2 linked regions of the Peribacillus simplex NBRC 15720 = DSM 1321 genome follow. The main gene of each other region encodes a partner of the protein of the gene in region 2 in a complex. Links are inferred from orthologs where the notes say so. Each region holds a gene or a part of one and is shown on either strand. Other genes may lie near its edges.

What was found. The genes of interacting proteins can lie anywhere in the genome.
Region 1: the proteins of tig (region 2) and rpsG are in contact, whole or in part, in a crystal structure (PDB 3GTY), measured with the Thermotoga maritima proteins. The link is inferred for Peribacillus simplex NBRC 15720 = DSM 1321 from one-to-one orthologs. Residues at the interface, in WP_004081061.1 of Thermotoga maritima: Glu122, Val124, Val129, Leu130, Tyr133, Glu188, Gly259, Ile262, Tyr263, Glu266, Ser270, Glu273, Gln274, Glu277, Arg308, Gln311, Ile312, Ser315, Tyr316, Glu325, Arg329, Arg336, Leu363, Phe366, Trp367, Arg373, Leu377, Arg381, Leu384, Glu387; in WP_004081843.1 of Thermotoga maritima: Lys34, Lys52, Lys55, Glu59, Arg62, Gln63, Glu66, Asn67, Lys69, Val71, Arg95, Ala109, Lys110, Lys111, Gly112, Arg113, Pro114, Glu117, Glu121, Ile124, Ala125, Tyr127, Asn128, Asn129, Thr130, Gly131, Lys135, Asp139, Arg142, Met143.

What each region holds. Positions count from the first base shown.
Region 1 is NZ_CP017704.1:2,443,461-2,446,215, reverse strand. It holds rpsG (30S ribosomal protein S7), read left to right. Parts: upstream 1-1,020; coding sequence 1,021-1,491; downstream 1,492-2,755. Other genes in the region: fusA (elongation factor G), read left to right, coding at 1,536-2,755; rpsL (30S ribosomal protein S12), read left to right, coding at 557-979; BS1321_RS11650 (50S ribosomal protein L7ae-like protein), read left to right, coding at 204-452.
Region 2 is NZ_CP017704.1:4,217,155-4,223,105, forward strand. The notes cover bases 724-3,690. They hold tig (trigger factor), read left to right. Parts: upstream 724-1,544; coding sequence 1,545-2,837; downstream 2,838-3,690. Other genes in these bases: BS1321_RS20360 (tetratricopeptide repeat protein), read left to right, coding at 724-1,358; clpX (ATP-dependent protease ATP-binding subunit ClpX), read left to right, coding at 3,267-3,690. In the rest of the region: leuD (3-isopropylmalate dehydratase small subunit), read left to right, coding at 1-157; more of BS1321_RS20360, read left to right, coding at 324-723; more of clpX, read left to right, coding at 3,691-4,535; ATP-dependent protease LonB, read left to right, coding at 4,719-5,951. UniProt on the Bacillus subtilis protein: Involved in protein export. Acts as a chaperone by maintaining the newly synthesized protein in an open conformation. Functions as a peptidyl-prolyl cis-trans isomerase.

The DNA.
Region 1 (2,755 bases), 1.8 Mb from region 2 along the record:
TCTCTTATTACTCATGGCTGACTGAAAGCCGTACGAGGATCGGATATATTCCCTTTAGGCAAATAGATAATCTTAAAAGAATTATATAAGGAAAACCTTTTGCTTGAATTATTTTTTTGAAAGAAGTTGACAGTATCCGACTAATAATGATACTATAGCAAAGGTGCTCCTATGTTACCCTGTAACTTTGGAGGATATGGACCATGTCTTATGAAAAAGTAATACAGGCAAAGTCAGTGATTATAGGGACGAAACAAGCAGTTAGAGCTCTTAAAAACAATTTAATTCAAGAAGTTATCATCGCAGATGATGCAGATATATACTTGACTGGGCGTGTCGTTGAGACCGCCAAAGAATTGGACGTTCCTATCACATATGTTGATTCGATGAGAATGCTTGGCAAAGCATGTGGTATTGATGTCGGAGCAGCAACTGTTGCCATTAAAAAGTAAAAATGTTTTTGCAATTATATTTGCAAAGACTTTGTTTTTACCCATTTATGAACCACCTGGATGTGTGGTACTAGAAATGAAAACGTGAAGGGAGGAAAAATGTAATGCCTACTATTAATCAATTAGTGCGTAAAGGACGCGAGTCTAAAGAGGTTAATTCAAAATCTCCAGCACTTAACAAAGGCTACAACAGCTTTAAAAAAGCACAAACTAACGTATCATCTCCGCAAAAACGTGGTGTTTGTACTCGTGTGGGAACTATGACACCGAAAAAACCAAACTCCGCGTTACGTAAATATGCGCGTGTACGTTTAACAAACGGTATCGAGGTAACAGCTTATATCCCAGGTATCGGTCACAACCTACAAGAACACAGCGTGGTTCTTATCCGTGGCGGTCGTGTAAAAGATTTACCAGGGGTACGTTACCATATCGTACGTGGTGCTCTTGATACTGCTGGAGTTAACAATCGTATGCAAAGCCGTTCTAAATACGGTACTAAGCGTCCGAAAGCAGCAAAAAAATAATCTTAAACAAAAATTGAACTTTCTTGAAAGGAGGAAATATAATGCCTCGTAAAGGACCTGTAACGAAAAGAGACGTATTACCAGATCCAATTTATAATTCAAAACTTGTGACTCGCTTAATCAACAAATTAATGGTTGATGGACAAAGAGGTAAATCACAAAAAATTCTTTACTCTGCATTTGATTTAATCAAAGAACGTACTGGCAATGAGTCAATCGAAGTTTTCGATCAAGCACTTAAAAACATCATGCCTGTATTAGAAGTAAAAGCACGCCGTGTAGGTGGAGCTAACTACCAAGTACCAGTTGAGGTGCGTCCAGACCGCAAATCAACTCTAGGACTTCGTTGGTTAGTGAAATACTCTCGTCTTCGTGGAGAAAAAACGATGGAAGAGCGCTTAGCTTATGAAATCATGGATGCTGCTAACAATACTGGAGCAGCTGTTAAGAAACGTGAAGATACACACAAAATGGCTGAAGCTAATAAAGCATTCGCTCATTATCGCTGGTAAGATATATCACTATAAAATCCTTATAAAAGGAAGGAGAAAGACAAATGGCAAGAGAGTTCTCCTTAGCAAACACTCGTAATATTGGTATCATGGCTCACATCGATGCTGGTAAAACGACAACAACAGAACGCGTTCTATACTATACTGGTAAAATTCATAAAATTGGTGAAACACACGAAGGTGCTTCACAAATGGACTGGATGGAACAGGAACAAGAACGTGGAATCACGATCACATCCGCTGCAACAACTGCACAGTGGAAAGGTCACCGTGTAAACATCATCGATACGCCAGGACACGTAGACTTCACAGTTGAAGTTGAACGTTCATTGCGTGTACTTGATGGAGCTGTAGCTGTACTTGATGCCCAATCAGGTGTTGAGCCTCAAACTGAAACAGTTTGGCGCCAAGCTACAACTTATGGTGTACCACGTGTCGTATTCGTAAATAAAATGGACAAAATCGGTGCGGATTTCCTATATTCAGTTGGAACAATCCACGATCGTCTACAAGCTAATGCTCACCCGGTTCAGTTACCAATCGGTGCTGAAGATCAATTCTCTGCAATCATTGACCTTATTGAAATGAAAGCTCATTTCTATGCCAATGATCTAGGAACTGATATCACTGTTGGTGAAATTCCTGAAGAACATAGGGAATTAGCTGAAGAATACCGTGAAAAGTTAATTGAAGCAGTAGCAGAAGTTAATGAAGACTTAATGGAAAAATACCTTGGCGGCGAAGAAATCAGCATTGCTGAATTAAAAGCAGCTATTCGTACAGCAACTGTTAACGTTGAATTCTTCCCAGTTATCTGTGGATCAGCTTTCAAAAACAAAGGTGTTCAATTAATGCTTGATAACGTTATCGACTTCCTTCCATCTCCATTAGACGTGCCGGCTATTAAAGGTACTCTACCGGATACAGAAGATGAAGTAGAACGCCATTCAGATGATTCTGAACCGTTCTCCGCTTTAGCGTTTAAAGTTATGACTGACCCTTACGTTGGTAAACTTACATTCTTCCGCGTGTACTCAGGTACATTAGAATCAGGATCTTATGTAATCAACTCAACAAAAGGTAAACGTGAACGTATTGGACGTATCCTTCAAATGCATGCAAACAGCCGTGAAGAAATCTCAACTGTATATGCAGGGGATATCGCTGCTGCTGTTGGTTTGAAAGATACTACAACTGGTGATACTCTATGTGACGACAAGAACCAAGTAATTCTTGAATCCATGGTATTCCCAGAACCAGTTAT
Region 2 (5,951 bases):
ATTGAATGATGGTCAAGGGTTTGAAACAAGCTTTGAAATTCATCCATATTGGAAGGAAATGCTCATCAAAGGCTGGGATGAAATTTCGATAACGCTTCAATATGATAAAGAGATTTCTGCCTATGAATCACAAAAAAAGACTGTTTCGAGTATTTAATAGAAGAAGGTCATTTCCCGTTCTCCTTTTTTATTTGAAAGGATGCGGGATTTTTTTTATCGGGGAAAGAAGGAAAGGCGTTCATCCGCCCGTATAAATTTTTGTGTTTCCTGCTATTACATGCTAAACTGTTTCTCAAAAAGCGAACGGTGAGGCGGAAAATAGGATGGATGATGAGAACAACCAAAAGAAGGCCGGAGAAACCAAGATTATCGCCTTTCCAAATCTCGGTGAAAGGCTGATTGTAAAAGGACTGGATGAGCTTGGAAACAGAAACTTTAAAGCGGCTGCACAGCTTTTCAGCCAAGCCAGGGAGTATGAGCCCGAAAATGATGAAGTTTGCATGGGGCTAGTGGTCTCACTAGTCGAACTTGAGTATTATGAGGAGTCAAAAGAGTTGTGTATAGAGATGCTGAATAAAGGCATCGGCGACTATTTTCAACTGATCAATATTTATTTGATGGTACTGCTGCAATTAGGCGAGCATCAGGAAATGGTCACGACGATCGAACTGCTATTTGAAGAAAGCCAAATTCCCTTTGATAAAGAGGAACATTTCGAAAAGATGCTTCAGTTCAGTAAAAGGGCCCTTGAGGATAAAAAAGAGGAGAAGGAAAGACAAAATCAGCAGCTCTCAGAGGAATTGCAGGAGGATGAACTTTTTGACGGGAAAACGGATAATGAAATGTTTTTGGCCATTTCCAAACTCACGAATATCAATATTCGACCATTTATCCCTCAAATCGAAGAATTTCTACAAAAAGATGAGGGACACCCTTTCTTTAAAACGATGCTCCTTAAAATCCTTATCGACCAGGAATATAACGAGGAATTGACTCTGAGGAAATTCAATCAATCGAAGTCGGTCATACCAAGCGAATTGAAAAGTTTGAAGGAGACGGACTTCTATAAGAAGGTAACCGGACTGACCGAAGAGGAAATCAGTCAGGATAACCCGAGCTTATTTGAAATGGTTCATAGTTTGATTGAACGTCATTCTTTTTTATTGTTTCCTTTTGAACCCGGCCCTGAAAGCTTGCCTGCATGGGCAGCTGCCTACCATGCCTTGGCGGAGGAATACATGACCGGGGAAGTTTTCGGGAGGGACTTAGCCGAACTTTACCAGGCTGATGAGGAAAGCGTGGCTGATATTCTTTCCTTTATAAAAGAAATTGAAGAAATTTCTTATCCCATTATTTAAGCTATTGCTGTTGTAACAGATTAAACCTGTGGTATAATGTAGTGGTTGTAATGTATAATCGTCTAATTTTGACGATTTCCCCCATATTTTTTTGGGGTATATTTGAAGGATGACTTGTTAACACTTGCAAAGCATATTCATCCAATGCTTATTATTGAAGTATATAGATTTTTTGGAGGGAAACACATGTCTGTAAAATGGGAAAAACAAGAAGGTAATCAAGGTGTACTAACAATTGAAGTTGACGCTGCAAAAGTAAACGAAGGTTTAGACGCAGCTTTCAAAAAAGTAGTGAAACAAGTAAATGTACCTGGCTTCCGTAAAGGTAAAATGCCACGTCAAATGTTCGAAAAAAAATTCGGCGTAGAATCGCTTTACCAAGATGCGCTTGATATCATTCTTCCGGATGCTTATGCAAATGCTGTCGAAGAAGCTGGAATTCAGCCTGTAGATCGTCCAGAAATCGACATCGAGAAAATGGAAAAAGGCGAAAACCTGATCTTCACTGCAACTGTAACAGTTAAGCCTGAAGTTAAATTGGGAGATTACAAAGGTGTTGAAGTTGAAAAATTCAATACTGAAGTAACTGACGAAGATGTTGAAAACGAATTGAAAACTTTGCAAGAGCGTCAAGCTGAGCTTGTCGTTAAAGAAGAAGGACAAGCTGCTGAAGGCGATACAGTCGTTCTTGACTTTGAAGGATTCGTTGATGGTGAAGCATTCGAAGGTGGAGCTTCAGAAAACCATTCATTGGAAATCGGTTCTAACTCTTTCATTCCAGGATTTGAAGAGCAACTTGTCGGTCTTGAAACTGGCGCTGAAAAAGATATCGAAGTTTCATTCCCTGAAGAATACCATGCTGCTGAACTTGCAGGTAAACCAGCAGTATTTAAAGTGAAAATTCACGAAATCAAAACAAAACAACTTCCTGAGTTGGATGATGAGTTCGCGAAAGATGTCGACGACGAAGTGGAAACTTTGGCTGAACTTAAAGAAAAAACAAAACATAAATTAGAGCATGACAAAAAACATGAAGAAGAAAACTTCATTCAAAACACTGTAATTGGTAAAGCTGTTGAAGGTGCAGAAATGGACGTTCCTGAAGCAATGATTTCAAACGAAGTTGACCGCATGATGAATGAGTTCTCTCAACGCATTCAATCTCAAGGTCTTAATTTGGAACTTTACTACCAATTCTCAGGTCAAGACGAAGAAGCTTTAAAAGCGCAAATGAAAGAAGAAGCTGAAGGACAAGTTCGTACGAGCCTAACTCTTGAAGCAATCGCTGAAGTTGAAAAACTTGAAGCGACTGACGAAGATGTAGAAGCTGAACTTGCACAAATGGCTACTATGTACAATATGGAAATTGACGCGATCAAACAAGCTCTTGGAAACTTAGAAGGAATCAAAGGCGATCTTAAAATTAAGAAAGCGATTGACTTCTTGGTAGAAAACAGCAAAACAGTTGACGCAAAATAATTTTTGTAAATAAGTAGATTTAAATATTTCTTTTAAAAAAACAAGGCGCGAGTAATCGTGCCTTGTTTTATACATATTGAGAATTAGGTAAATTTCAAATATCGGTTATTTCCTGATTGATTTTTTTTGGATTTCGGTGTAGATTAGTTCTAATACCGCATATACATATTTATACAGAAAATCCTGCTTTTAAAAATCCAAAGTTTTGGGCATACTGGTAATGGGCAAATACATATTGATTGATTATTGTACTTATTTAACAAATCGGACCGTGAGCATTTTTGTTACTAAACTTCCAAGAACATGATAAAATGCAAAACATACTAGGGATTTTGGAATGTTTAAGTAGATGTGTGCCTAGTTTTTTTCATTACGAATGGGTACCGCTATGTAATAGAGTTGGAAGAGTATTTAAAGGGGTGAACGTACATGTTTAAATTTAATGATGAAAAAGGACAGTTAAAATGTTCTTTTTGCGGTAAAACACAAGAACAAGTCCGTAAACTGGTTGCTGGTCCAGGTGTCTATATTTGTGACGAGTGTATAGAACTTTGTACGGAGATCGTCGAAGAAGAGCTGGGCACTGATGAAGAAGTAGAATTCAGAGATGTTCCTAAACCTATGGAAATCCGTGAAATTCTTGACGAATATGTGATTGGACAAGAACAGGCAAAGAAATCATTGGCTGTCGCTGTTTACAACCATTATAAACGTATCAATTCCAATAGCAAAGTCGACGATGTGGAGCTTTCTAAAAGTAACATCGCCCTAATTGGACCGACGGGAAGCGGGAAAACCCTTCTTGCGCAAACATTGGCGCGATTACTGAATGTTCCTTTTGCCATTGCTGATGCCACTTCATTGACGGAAGCTGGATATGTTGGGGAAGATGTCGAAAACATCCTTCTAAAATTGATCCAAGCAGCTGATTATGATGTGGAAAAAGCGGAAAAAGGCATCATTTATATTGATGAAATCGATAAAGTTGCCCGTAAATCGGAAAATCCTTCTATTACACGTGACGTGTCTGGTGAAGGTGTGCAACAAGCTTTATTGAAAATTCTTGAAGGAACGGTTGCAAGCGTTCCGCCTCAAGGTGGACGTAAACATCCACATCAGGAATTCATCCAAATCGATACGACCAATATTTTGTTCATCTGCGGCGGTGCCTTTGATGGCATCGAACCGATCATCAAACGCCGTCTTGGTCAAAAAGTCATTGGCTTTGGCTCTGACGTGAAGAAGGATGATATTGCAGAAAAAGAATTGCTTTCCAAAGTCCTTCCTGAAGACTTGCTTCGTTTCGGATTAATTCCGGAATTCATCGGACGTCTTCCGGTAATTGCGACTCTTGAGCAATTGGATGAAGCTGCTTTGATTGAAATCCTTACACAGCCGAAAAATGCCCTTGTTAAACAATATCAAAAATTGCTTGAGCTTGACGATGTTGAATTGGAATTCGAACAAGAAGCGCTAAGTGAAATTGCTAAAAAGGCAATTGAACGTAAAACTGGTGCACGTGGTCTGCGATCCATCATCGAAGGCATCATTCTTGAAGTGATGTTCGATCTGCCTTCTCGTGATGATGTTGCAAAATGTGTAATCACAGGCAGCACGATTTCGAAAAATGAATCTCCAAAACTCGTCCTTAAAGACGGTACTACCATCAAAGGACAAGAAAAGAAAACATCTGCTTGATTAATAAGGAAAAGCAAGACTGCCAGTTCATCCTGGCAGTCTTTTTCTTTGTCTTTTTTTAAAATTGTTGTTATTTAGGATAAAAACGCCAAAATTTTCAACACGAATTTCTTGGATAATTTCGCCCTTCCAAAGGAGATACTAACAGAAATGACAAACTAGGAGAGTGCAGGAGGGAATACGATGAATTGGACAGGATTGGCGTTGTTTATCCAGCTGTTTTTTGGGATTATTATTGGATTGTATTTTTTGAACTTATTGAAAGGCCAGCGGACACAAAAAGTTTCCATTGACCGTGATTCACGTAAGGAGATGGACCAATTACGGAAGATGAGATCGATTTCGTTAACAGAGCCATTGGCAGAAAAGGTTAGACCAAGTACATTTAATGAAATCATCGGTCAAGAAGATGGGATTAAATCTTTAAAAGCTGCTTTATGTGGGCCGAATCCCCAGCATGTGATAATTTACGGTCCTCCAGGAGTAGGGAAAACGGCAGCTGCCAGACTTGTTTTGGAAGAGGCGAAGAAAAATGGCAAGTCCCCTTTTAAGAATTCAGCCGTTTTCGTTGAATTGGACGCCACCACAGCCAGGTTCGATGAACGAGGGATTGCCGATCCGCTCATCGGTTCTGTGCACGATCCAATCTACCAAGGAGCCGGGGCAATGGGACAGGCTGGCATTCCGCAGCCAAAGCAAGGTGCAGTCAGCAATGCTCATGGAGGCGTACTGTTCATAGATGAAATAGGGGAGCTTCATCCAATACAGATGAATAAACTGTTAAAGGTATTGGAGGATCGTAAGGTCTTTCTGGAAAGTGCTTATTATCAAGAGGAAAATCAAAATATTCCTACTCACATCCATGATATTTTTAAAAATGGACTACCGGCTGACTTTCGATTGATTGGAGCCACAACAAGAACGCCAAATGAAATCGCGCCTGCGATACGCTCAAGATGCATAGAAGTGTTTTTCCGTGAACTTGACCGGGAAGAAATAATCACCGTCGCTAAGAATGCCTCAGATAAAGTGGGGATCACCATCAGTGAAAAAGGCTTGCAGTCGATTTCGGATTATGCCCGAAATGGCAGGGAAGCTGTCAACATGATTCAGACTCTTGCTGGAATATCCATTAATGAAAACAGGACTTTTATCAGAGAAGAAGATATAGATTGGATGGCCCATAGCAGCCAGCTGACCCAAAGAATGGACAGGAAAATAGAATCGAATTCTAAAATAGGCCTTGTCAACGGTCTTGCAGTTTATGGTCCCAACAGCGGGGCATTACTGGAAATCGAGGTTACGGTCATGGCCGCCTCTGATGAAAAAGGTTCGATAAACATTACCGGCATCGTTGAAGAAGAAAGTATCGGCGGCGGGAGTGGTAAATCGGTTCGCCGCAAGAGCATGGCAAAA